DNA from 2 places in the Streptomyces sp. NPDC090106 genome. Region 1 is predicted to be linked to the other one. Evidence: predicted binding sites of a transcription regulator. Region 1 holds the regulator's gene; the other holds the start of a gene.
What was found. Region 1 encodes HrcA, which represses chaperone genes, less so after heat shock. Its sites were predicted from a motif close to TTNGCACTCNGNNNNNCNGAGTGCNAA; they were not measured.

Region 1 (4,412 bases):
TCGGGTGCGGGGCGAGATCGGTCAGCGCGGAGGACATGCCCGCATGGTGCCACGTCCTCCGAACAAGACCGAATCGCCCCCCGTCGCCCGGTGAGAACTCAGCCCCTCCGGCGTTTGAGGAGCGGAGGTCCGGGGGCAGCGCCCCCGGGGAAGGGGCGGCGGGGGCGAGGAAAAAGCCCCGGCCGCCACCCCACACCGTCACCGGCCGTTGAACGCGTCCTTCAACCGCGAGAACAGCCCCTGCTGCCCCGGCTGACTGTGCCTGCCCGGGGGACGACCCCCGGACCCCCGGCAGCATCAGCCCAGCCGGCCGCGGCGTTCAGCTCAGCGCCCACCCGCCGTCACCGGCCGTTGAACGCGTCCTTCAACCGTGAGAACAGCCCTTGCTGCCCCGGCTGGAACTGGCCCGTGGGCCGTTCCTCGCCGCGCATCTTGGCCAGCTCGCGCAGTACGCGTTCCTGTTCGGGGTCGAGCTTGGTCGGGGTCTGGACCTCGACATGGACGATGAGGTCGCCGCGCCCGCCGCCCCGCAGGTGGGTGACGCCCCGCCCGTGCAGCGGGATCGACTGCCCGGACTGGGTGCCGGGGCGGATGTCGACCTCCTCCATGCCGTCCAGCGTCTCCAACGGCACCTTCGTGCCGAGGGACGCGGCCGTCATGGGGATCGTCACCGTGCAGTGCAGATCGTCCCCACGCCGCTGGAACATGTTGTGGGGCAGCTCGTGGATCTCGACGTAGAGGTCACCGGCGGGACCGCCACCGGGCCCGACCTCGCCCTCGCCAGCGAGCTGGATCCGTGTGCCGTTGTCGACACCGGCCGGGATCTTGACGGTGAGCGTGCGGCGGGACCGCACCCGTCCGTCGCCCGCGCACTCGGGGCACGGGGTCGGGACGACCGTGCCGAACCCCTGGCACTGCGGGCAGGGCCGCGAGGTCATGACCTGGCCGAGGAAGGACCGGGTGACCTGGGAGACCTCACCGCGGCCCCGGCACATGTCACACGTCTGGGCCGAGGTGCCCGGCGCCGCGCCCTCACCGCTGCACGTGGTGCAGACGATCGCCGTGTCGACCTGGATGTCCTTGGTCGTGCCGAAGGCCGCCTCGTCGAGCTCGATCTCCAGCCGGATCATCGCGTCCTGGCCGCGCCGGGTGCGCGAGCGCGGGCCGCGCTGGGACGCCGTACCGAAGAACGCGTCCATGATGTCCGAGAAGTTGCCGAAGCCGCCCGCGCCGAAGCCGCCGGCGCCTCCGCCGCCCGCCTGGGACAGGGGGTCGCCGCCGAGGTCGTAGACCTGCTTCTTCTGCGGATCCGACAGGACCTCGTAAGCGGCGTTGATCTCCTTGAACCGCTCCTGGGTCTTCGGATCGGGGTTGACGTCCGGGTGCAGCTCGCGGGCGAGCCGACGGAACGCCTTCTTGATCTCATCCTGCGACGCGTCGCGGCGCACGCCGAGAACGGCGTAGTAGTCCGTGGCCACTTACGACTCCGCCAGGATCTGTCCGACGTACCGTGCCACTGCGCGTACCGCTCCCATCGTTCCCGGGTAATCCATGCGGGTCGGTCCGACCACGCCGAGCTTGGCTACTGCCTCGCCGCCCGAACCGTAGCCGACCGAGACCACGGACGTGGAGTTGAGTCCCTCATAGGCGTTCTCATGCCCGATGCGTACGGTCATGCCCGAATCCCCGGCCTCACCAAGCAACTTGAGAAGCACGACCTGCTCCTCCAGCGCTTCGAGGACCGGACGGATCGTGAGGGGAAAGTCATGTCCGAAGCGGGTGAGATTGGCGGTGCCGCCGATCATCAGCCGCTCCTCGTTCTCCTCGACGAGTGTCTCCAGCAGGGTGGAGAGCACGGTCGAGACGGTGCCGCGGTCCTCGACGTCGAAGCTCTCGGGCAGGTCCTCGACCAGCCGCGGGACGTCACTGAACCGGCGTCCGGCGACCCGGCTGTTGAGCCGCGCCCGCAGGTCCGCGAGCGAGGTCTCCCCGAAGGGCGCCGGGCAGTCGACCATGCGCTGCTCGACCCGGCCGGTGTCGGTGATGAGGACGAGCATCACGCGCGCGGGGGCGAGCGAGAGCAGTTCCACATGCCGCACGGTCGAGCGGGTCAGCGACGGGTACTGCACGACGGCCACCTGCCGGGTGAGCTGCGCGAGCAGCCGTACCGTGCGGGCGACCACGTCGTCGAGGTCGACGGCGCCGTCGAGGAAGTGGTGGATGGCGCGCCGCTCGGGCGCGGACATCGGTTTGACGGCGGCGAGCTTGTCGACGAAGAGCCGGTAGCCCTTGTCGGTGGGGATGCGCCCGGCGCTGGTGTGCGGCTGGGCGATGAACCCCTCGTCCTCCAGGGCGGCCATGTCGTTGCGGATGGTCGCCGGGGAGACGCCGAGGTTGTGCCGCTCGGTGAGGGCCTTGGACCCCACCGGCTCCTCGGTGCCCACGTAGTCCTGGACGATGGCGCGCAGCACCTTGAGTCTGCGTTCACTCAGCATCGCGCACACCTCCAGAAGTCGATCCCTTGGCACTCTGTACCCCCGAGTGCCAGCATTCCCCGGCCAGTGTACGGCGGTGGGGTGCCGTGCGGGCAAGGTCGGTCCCGCTGCGGGTGCCCGTACCGTTAGCGTCGCCGCATGACGGTGACTTGGGAAGAGCTGGGGTGGGAGCGGCTGGCGGCCGGGGTGGGCCGGTGCCGCCTCCCCGGCTGGGACTGCACGGCGGGGCTGGTGACCGGCGCGGGGGCGGCGCTGGTGGTCGACGCGGGGTCGAGCGTGGCGGAGGGGACACGGCTGCGGGCGCGGGCGGAGGCCCTCGCGGGCGGCCCTGTGACCCATCTCGCTCTGACCCACCCGCACTTCGACCATGTCTTCGGGGCGGCGGCGTTCGCGGACGCGGAGCTGTTCGCGCCGGTGGGCATGGACACGCTGCTGGAGCAGCGGCAGGCGCGGGACGAGCTGCGGGCGGACGCGGTCGGCAATGGCCTGGAACCGTCGCTGGCGGCCGAGGCGGCCGGCGCGCTGCCCCGCCCCCGGCATCTGGTGTCCGGCGAGTGGACGCTCGATCTCGGCGGCGGCCGTCAGGTGCTGCTGGCGAACGTCGGCCCGGGGCACACCGCGCACGATCTGGCGGTCCTGGTGCCCGGCTCCCCCGAGGTGGTCTTCTGCGGTGACCTGGTCGAGGAGTCCGACGATCCTCAGGCGGGCCCGGACGCGGTGCCGTCCCGCTGGCCGGCGGCGCTGGACCGGCTGCTCGCGCTGGGCGGCGAGGACGCGCTGTACGTGCCCGGTCACGGTGCGGTGGTGGACGCGGCGTTCGTCCGGGCCCAGCGGGACGCGCTGGCGGCGCGTTTCGGCGTGTCGCGGTGACGGCCGCGGCGCTTCTCCTATCGTCATCCGAATGCGCCAGTACTCCGCCGATCTGACCCCTCCCTGGAAGAAGCCGAAGCCCGTCCCCGAGGTCCCGGCGGAGCCCGGCCTGGTGGTCGAGGAGCCCGGCACCGGTTTCTGCGGTGCGGTGATCCGCTGCGAGGCGGGCACGGTCACCCTGGAGGACCGCTTCGGCAAGCACCGGGTGTTCCCGCTGGAGCCCCGCGGCTTCCTGCTGGAGGGCCGGGTCGTCACCCTGGTCCGCCCCTCGGGCGCCGCCCCCGCGCGGCCCGCCCGCACGGCCTCCGGTTCGGTGGCCGTCCCCGGCGCCCGCGCCCGGGTCGCCCGCGCCGGCCGGATCTACGTCGAGGGACGGCACGACGCCGAGCTCGTCGAGAAGGTCTGGGGCGACGACCTGCGCATCGAGGGCGTGGTCGTGGAGTACCTGGAGGGCGTCGACGACCTTCCCTCGATCGTGGCCGAATTCGCTCCCGGCCCCGACGCCCGGCTCGGTGTCCTGGTGGACCATCTCGTGCCCGGCACGAAGGAGTGGCGCATCGCCGAACAGGTCACCAGCGAGCACGCCCTGGTCGTCGGCCACCCGTACATCGACATCTGGGAGGCCGTGAAGCCGTCCTCCCTGGGCATCGACGCCTGGCCGCGCGTCCCGCGCGGGCAGGACTGGAAGACCGGCGTGTGCCGGGCGGTGGGCTGGCCGGCCGACAACACGGGCGCGGTCTGGCAGGCGATCCTGGCCCGCGTGGGCTCCTACCGGGACCTGGAGCCGGAACTCCTGGGCCGCGTGGAGGAGCTGATCGACTTCGTGACCGGCTCCCCCGGCTGATCAGTCCACCAGGTCCCTGACGACCGCGTCCGCCAGCAGCCGCCCCCGCAGGGTCAGTACGGCTCGCCCCTCGTCGTACGACGGCTGGTCCAGGAGGCCGTCGGACAGGGCGCGGCGGGATGCCCTGAGGCCCTCCTCGTGGAGCAGGTCCAGCGGTACGCCCTCGCGCAGGCGCAGCTCCAGCAGGATGCGCTCGACCCTGC
Region 2 (4,412 bases), on a different contig from region 1:
GGGCTGTACGTCAAGGACGACTCCGGCAACCCGACGCACTCCTTCAAGGACCGTGTCGTCGCCCAGGCCGTCGAGGCGGCGCGCGCCTTCGGCTACACCACGCTCTCCTGCTCCTCCACCGGCAACCTCGCCGGTGCCGTCGGCGCCGCCGCCGCCCGCGCCGGCTTCCGCTCCTGCGTGTTCATCCCGCACGACCTGGAGCAGGGCAAGGTCGTCATGGCCGCCGTCTACGGCGGTGAGCTCGTCGGCATCGAGGGCAACTACGACGACGTCAACCGCTTCTGCTCCGAGCTCATCGGCGACCCGGCCGGCGAGGGCTGGGGCTTCGTCAACGTCAATCTGCGGCCCTACTACGCGGAGGGCTCCAAGACCCTCGCGTACGAGATCTGCGAGCAGCTCGGCTGGCGGCTGCCCGACCAGCTCGTCGTCCCGATCGCGTCCGGCTCGCAGCTGACGAAGATCGACAAGGGGCTCCAGGAGCTGATCAAGCTCGGGCTCGTCGAGGACCGGCCGTACAAGATCTTCGGCGCCCAGGCCGAGGGCTGCTCGCCGGTGTCCGTCGCCTACAAGGCGGGCCACGACGTCGTCCGGCCGCAGAAGCCCGACACCATCGCCAAGTCGCTCGCCATCGGCAACCCGGCGGACGGCCCCTACGTCCTGGACATCGCCCGGCGCACCGGCGGCGCCGTGGAGGACGTGACCGACGAGCAGATCGTCGACGCGATCAAGCTGCTGGCCCGCACCGAGGGCATCTTCGCGGAGACCGCGGGCGGGGTGACCGTGGGCGTGACCCGCAAGCTGATCGAGAACGGGCTGCTGGACCCGGCGAAGACGACCGTCGTGCTGAACACCGGGGACGGACTCAAGACGCTGGACGCGGTGGCGGGCACCGGGCTCACCGCGACGATCCGTCCCAGCCTCGACTCCTTCCGCGAGGCCGGACTCGCGTAGCCGTCGAGCCCCAGTCTGGGCCGGACCCTGAAAGACCTAGTACCGACCGGAGGTTCCCTCGTGAGCGTCAACGTCCGCATTCCCACCATCCTGCGCACCTACACCGGTGGGCAGGCCGAGGTGCCCGCCGAGGGCGCCACCCTCGGCGAGGTCATCGCCGACCTGGAGAAGAACCACACGGGCATCGCCGCCCGTGTCCTGGACGACCAGGGCAAGCTGCGCCGGTTCGTCAACGTGTACGTGAACGACGACGACGTCCGGTTCGAGCAGGGCCTGGAGACCGCGACGCCCGACGGCGCCGGCGTCTCGATCATCCCGGCGGTGGCCGGCGGCTGCTGAGCCGCATCACGCACTGTTCATCGAATTGCCCCCTCCGTGAGAGAAACGGAGGGGGCAATTCTGCATGGTTGAGCGCGGTACAGTTGGGGAAGCTGCCGCACCCTTCATGCCATACGCATATGAGTTCTGGCTCCACTTGCGATGAGAAGTAGCCAAAGTGCGCGCCTCTTCTGCGTCTTTTATTCCTTTTATGGGGCCCGACTTGACCCATATTCAGCGGAATTCTCCGTACATTCCTGACTGGTCTTGCCCTGAATTCTCGTCCGATTGACCTGTTGCAGAGGGCAGTTGGACGGATACATTCGGCCGCGGTCGACGCGTTCCGGCGCACGCCCCCAATCCTGTGGGGGGTGAGGTCTGACCCGGATCCGCGAAGTGCGGGTCCGTGCAAGGGCCAGTAATAGGGGAGTTAGGCATGGCTCAGGGCACCGTCAAATGGTTCAACGCGGAGAAGGGGTACGGCTTCATCGCGGTCGACGGTGGTGCGGATGTATTCGTCCACTACAGCGCGATTCAGATGGACGGCTACCGCACCCTGGAAGAGGGTCAGCGGGTCGATTTCGAGATCTCGCAGGGCCAGAAGGGGCCGCAGGCGGACATGGTCCGACTGGCGACCGGCTGAAGCGCGCGCCGACTGAACTAGCAGCGACGTTCTTCTTCGAAGGGCCCGCACCTCATGGGGAGTCATGGGTGCGGGCCCTTCGGCGTGCCCGGAGGGCCGGGCGTGCCCGCAGGCCCCCCGCCGCCCTGTTCGCGCCTGGCGGAGCGCCCCGGTCGATCCCCGAGAGCCGCTTGCACTCGACCATGCCGAGTGCTAATCATTGGCGTTAGCACTCTGAAGGTGAGAGTGACAACGAGGACCGGGTCGGTGAGGCCCGCAGGCCGGGTGGGGCAAGGAACCACGAGGTGTGCGAGCCGTCCGTCGCGGGCGCGGGCGCGGTCCGAAGGAATCACCCCCAGTCCTGGAGGGACCACTTCACATGGCCAAGATCATCGCGTTCGACGAGGAGGCGCGGCGCGGCCTCGAGCGCGGCATGAACCAGCTCGCGGACGCCGTCAAGGTGACGCTCGGCCCCAAGGGCCGCAACGTCGTCCTCGAGAAGAAGTGGGGCGCCCCCACGATCACCAACGATGGTGTCTCCATCGCCAAGGAGATCGAGCTCGAGGACCCGTACGAGAAGATCGGCGCCGAGCTGGTCAAGGAAGTCGCCAAGAAGACGGACGACGTCGCCGGCGACGGTACGACCACCGCGACCGTTCTGGCCCAGGCCCTGGTGCGCGAGGGTCTGCGCAACGTGGCCGCCGGTGCCAACCCGATGGCTCTCAAGCGCGGTATCGAGAAGGCCGTCGAGGCCGTCTCCGGTGCCCTGCTCGAGCAGGCGAAGGATGTCGAGACCAAGGAGCAGATCGCTTCCACGGCCTCCATCTCCGCCGCCGACACCCAGATCGGCGAGCTCATCGCCGAGGCGATGGACAAGGTCGGCAAGGAAGGCGTCATCACCGTCGAGGAGTCCCAGACCTTCGGTCTGGAGCTGGAGCTCACCGAGGGTATGCGCTTCGACAAGGGCTACATCTCGGCGTACTTCGCCACCGACATGGAGCGGATGGAGGCGTCGCTCGACGACCCGTACATCCTGATCGCCAACTCCAAGATCGGCTCCGTCAAGGACCTGCTCCCGCTCCTGGAGAAGGTCATGCAGTCGGGCAAGCCGCTGCTGATCATCGCCGAGGACGTCGAGGGCGAGGCCCTGTCGACCCTGGTCGTCAACAAGATCCGCGGCACCTTCAAGTCCGTCGCCGTCAAGGCCCCGGGCTTCGGTGACCGCCGCAAGGCCATGCTCGGCGACATCGCCATCCTCACGGGCGGCGAGGTCATCTCCGAGGAGGTCGGCCTCAAGCTGGAGAACGCGACCCTGGACCTCCTGGGCCGCGCCCGCAAGGTCGTCATCACCAAGGACGAGACGACGATCGTCGACGGCTCCGGCTCGGCCGACCAGGTCGCCGGTCGCGTCAACCAGATCCGTGCCGAGATCGAGAACAGCGACTCGGACTACGACCGCGAGAAGCTCCAGGAGCGCCTGGCGAAGCTCGCCGGTGGCGTCGCCGTCATCAAGGCCGGTGCCGCGACCGAGGTCGAGCTCAAGGAGCGCAAGCACCGCATCGAGGACGCCGTGCGCAACGCCAAGGCGGCCGTCGAGGAGGGCATCGTCGCCGGTGGTGGCGTGGCCCTGCTCCAGGCTTCCGCGGTGTTCGAGAAGCTCGAGCTCACCGGTGACGAGGCGACCGGTGCCAACGCCGTGAAGCTCGCGCTGGAGGCCCCGCTCAAGCAGATCGCCGTCAACGGTGGTCTCGAGGGCGGCGTCGTGGTCGAGAAGGTCCGCAACCTGACCGTGGGCTGGGGTCTCAACGCGGCCACGGGCGACTACGTCGACATGATCGCCGAAGGCATCATCGACCCGGCGAAGGTCACGCGCTCTGCCCTGCAGAACGCCGCGTCCATCGCCGCGCTCTTCCTCACCACCGAGGCCGTCATCGCCGACAAGCCGGAGAAGGCCGCCGCGCCTGCCGGTGGCGGTATGCCGGGCGGTGACATGGACTTCTGATCGCCCTCCGGTCGATCACCGTCCTTCACCGAGGGCGGCATCCCCTGCCGAGCGCAGGGGGTGCCGCCCTCGGGCTTTTTCCGCCCCCGCCGCCCCTTCCCGTCCCGCCCCTGGGGCTGCGCCCCAGCCCCCCTTTGTCCTCAAACGCCGGACGGGCTGAATTTTCACGCCAGGTCTGATCCTTTCAGCCCGTCCGGCGGGGGCGAGAGAACCTCGCCGTGGTGGTGGGTGGCACAAACTGCCATCTCTGCACGTCGCGTCATTCGCCCGGCGTTCACCCCGATGTCGGTCGGTGCACACAGCATCCATCGCATGAAGCCCCTGACGTCCCAGAAGCCCCTCAAGGTCGCCCTCCTCGCCGCCGCCGCGCTGGCGCTGACCGCCCCGTCCGCCCTCGCCGCCCCCGCGGCCTCCCCCGCGCACCACGCGCCCGCCTCCCGCATCCCCTTCACCCGGGCGACCGTCACCGCCAACGACGACGGCACCTTCCGCCTCGTCTGGAAGGCGCCCGGCGTGAAG

Region 2: the regulator HrcA is predicted to act here: its motif matches at 2,082-2,108, upstream of groL (chaperonin GroEL).

The regions. Positions count from the first base shown of each region.
Region 1 is NZ_JBIVDS010000001.1:232,116-236,527, forward strand. Features, by position in the region: gene ACIPSE_RS01045 (nitronate monooxygenase) at 1-37, opposite strand, end outside; gene dnaJ (molecular chaperone DnaJ) at 342-1,478, opposite strand; gene hrcA (heat-inducible transcriptional repressor HrcA) at 1,479-2,495, opposite strand; gene ACIPSE_RS01060 (MBL fold metallo-hydrolase) at 2,634-3,365, shown strand; gene ACIPSE_RS01065 (DUF3097 domain-containing protein) at 3,397-4,209, shown strand; gene hemW (radical SAM family heme chaperone HemW) at 4,210-4,412, opposite strand, start outside.
Region 2 is NZ_JBIVDS010000014.1:143,748-148,159, forward strand. Features, by position in the region: gene thrC (threonine synthase) at 1-951, shown strand, start outside; gene ACIPSE_RS36775 (MoaD/ThiS family protein) at 1,012-1,290, shown strand; gene ACIPSE_RS36780 (cold-shock protein) at 1,706-1,912, shown strand; gene groL (chaperonin GroEL) at 2,271-3,893, shown strand; gene ACIPSE_RS36790 (tyrosine-protein phosphatase) at 4,206-4,412, shown strand, end outside.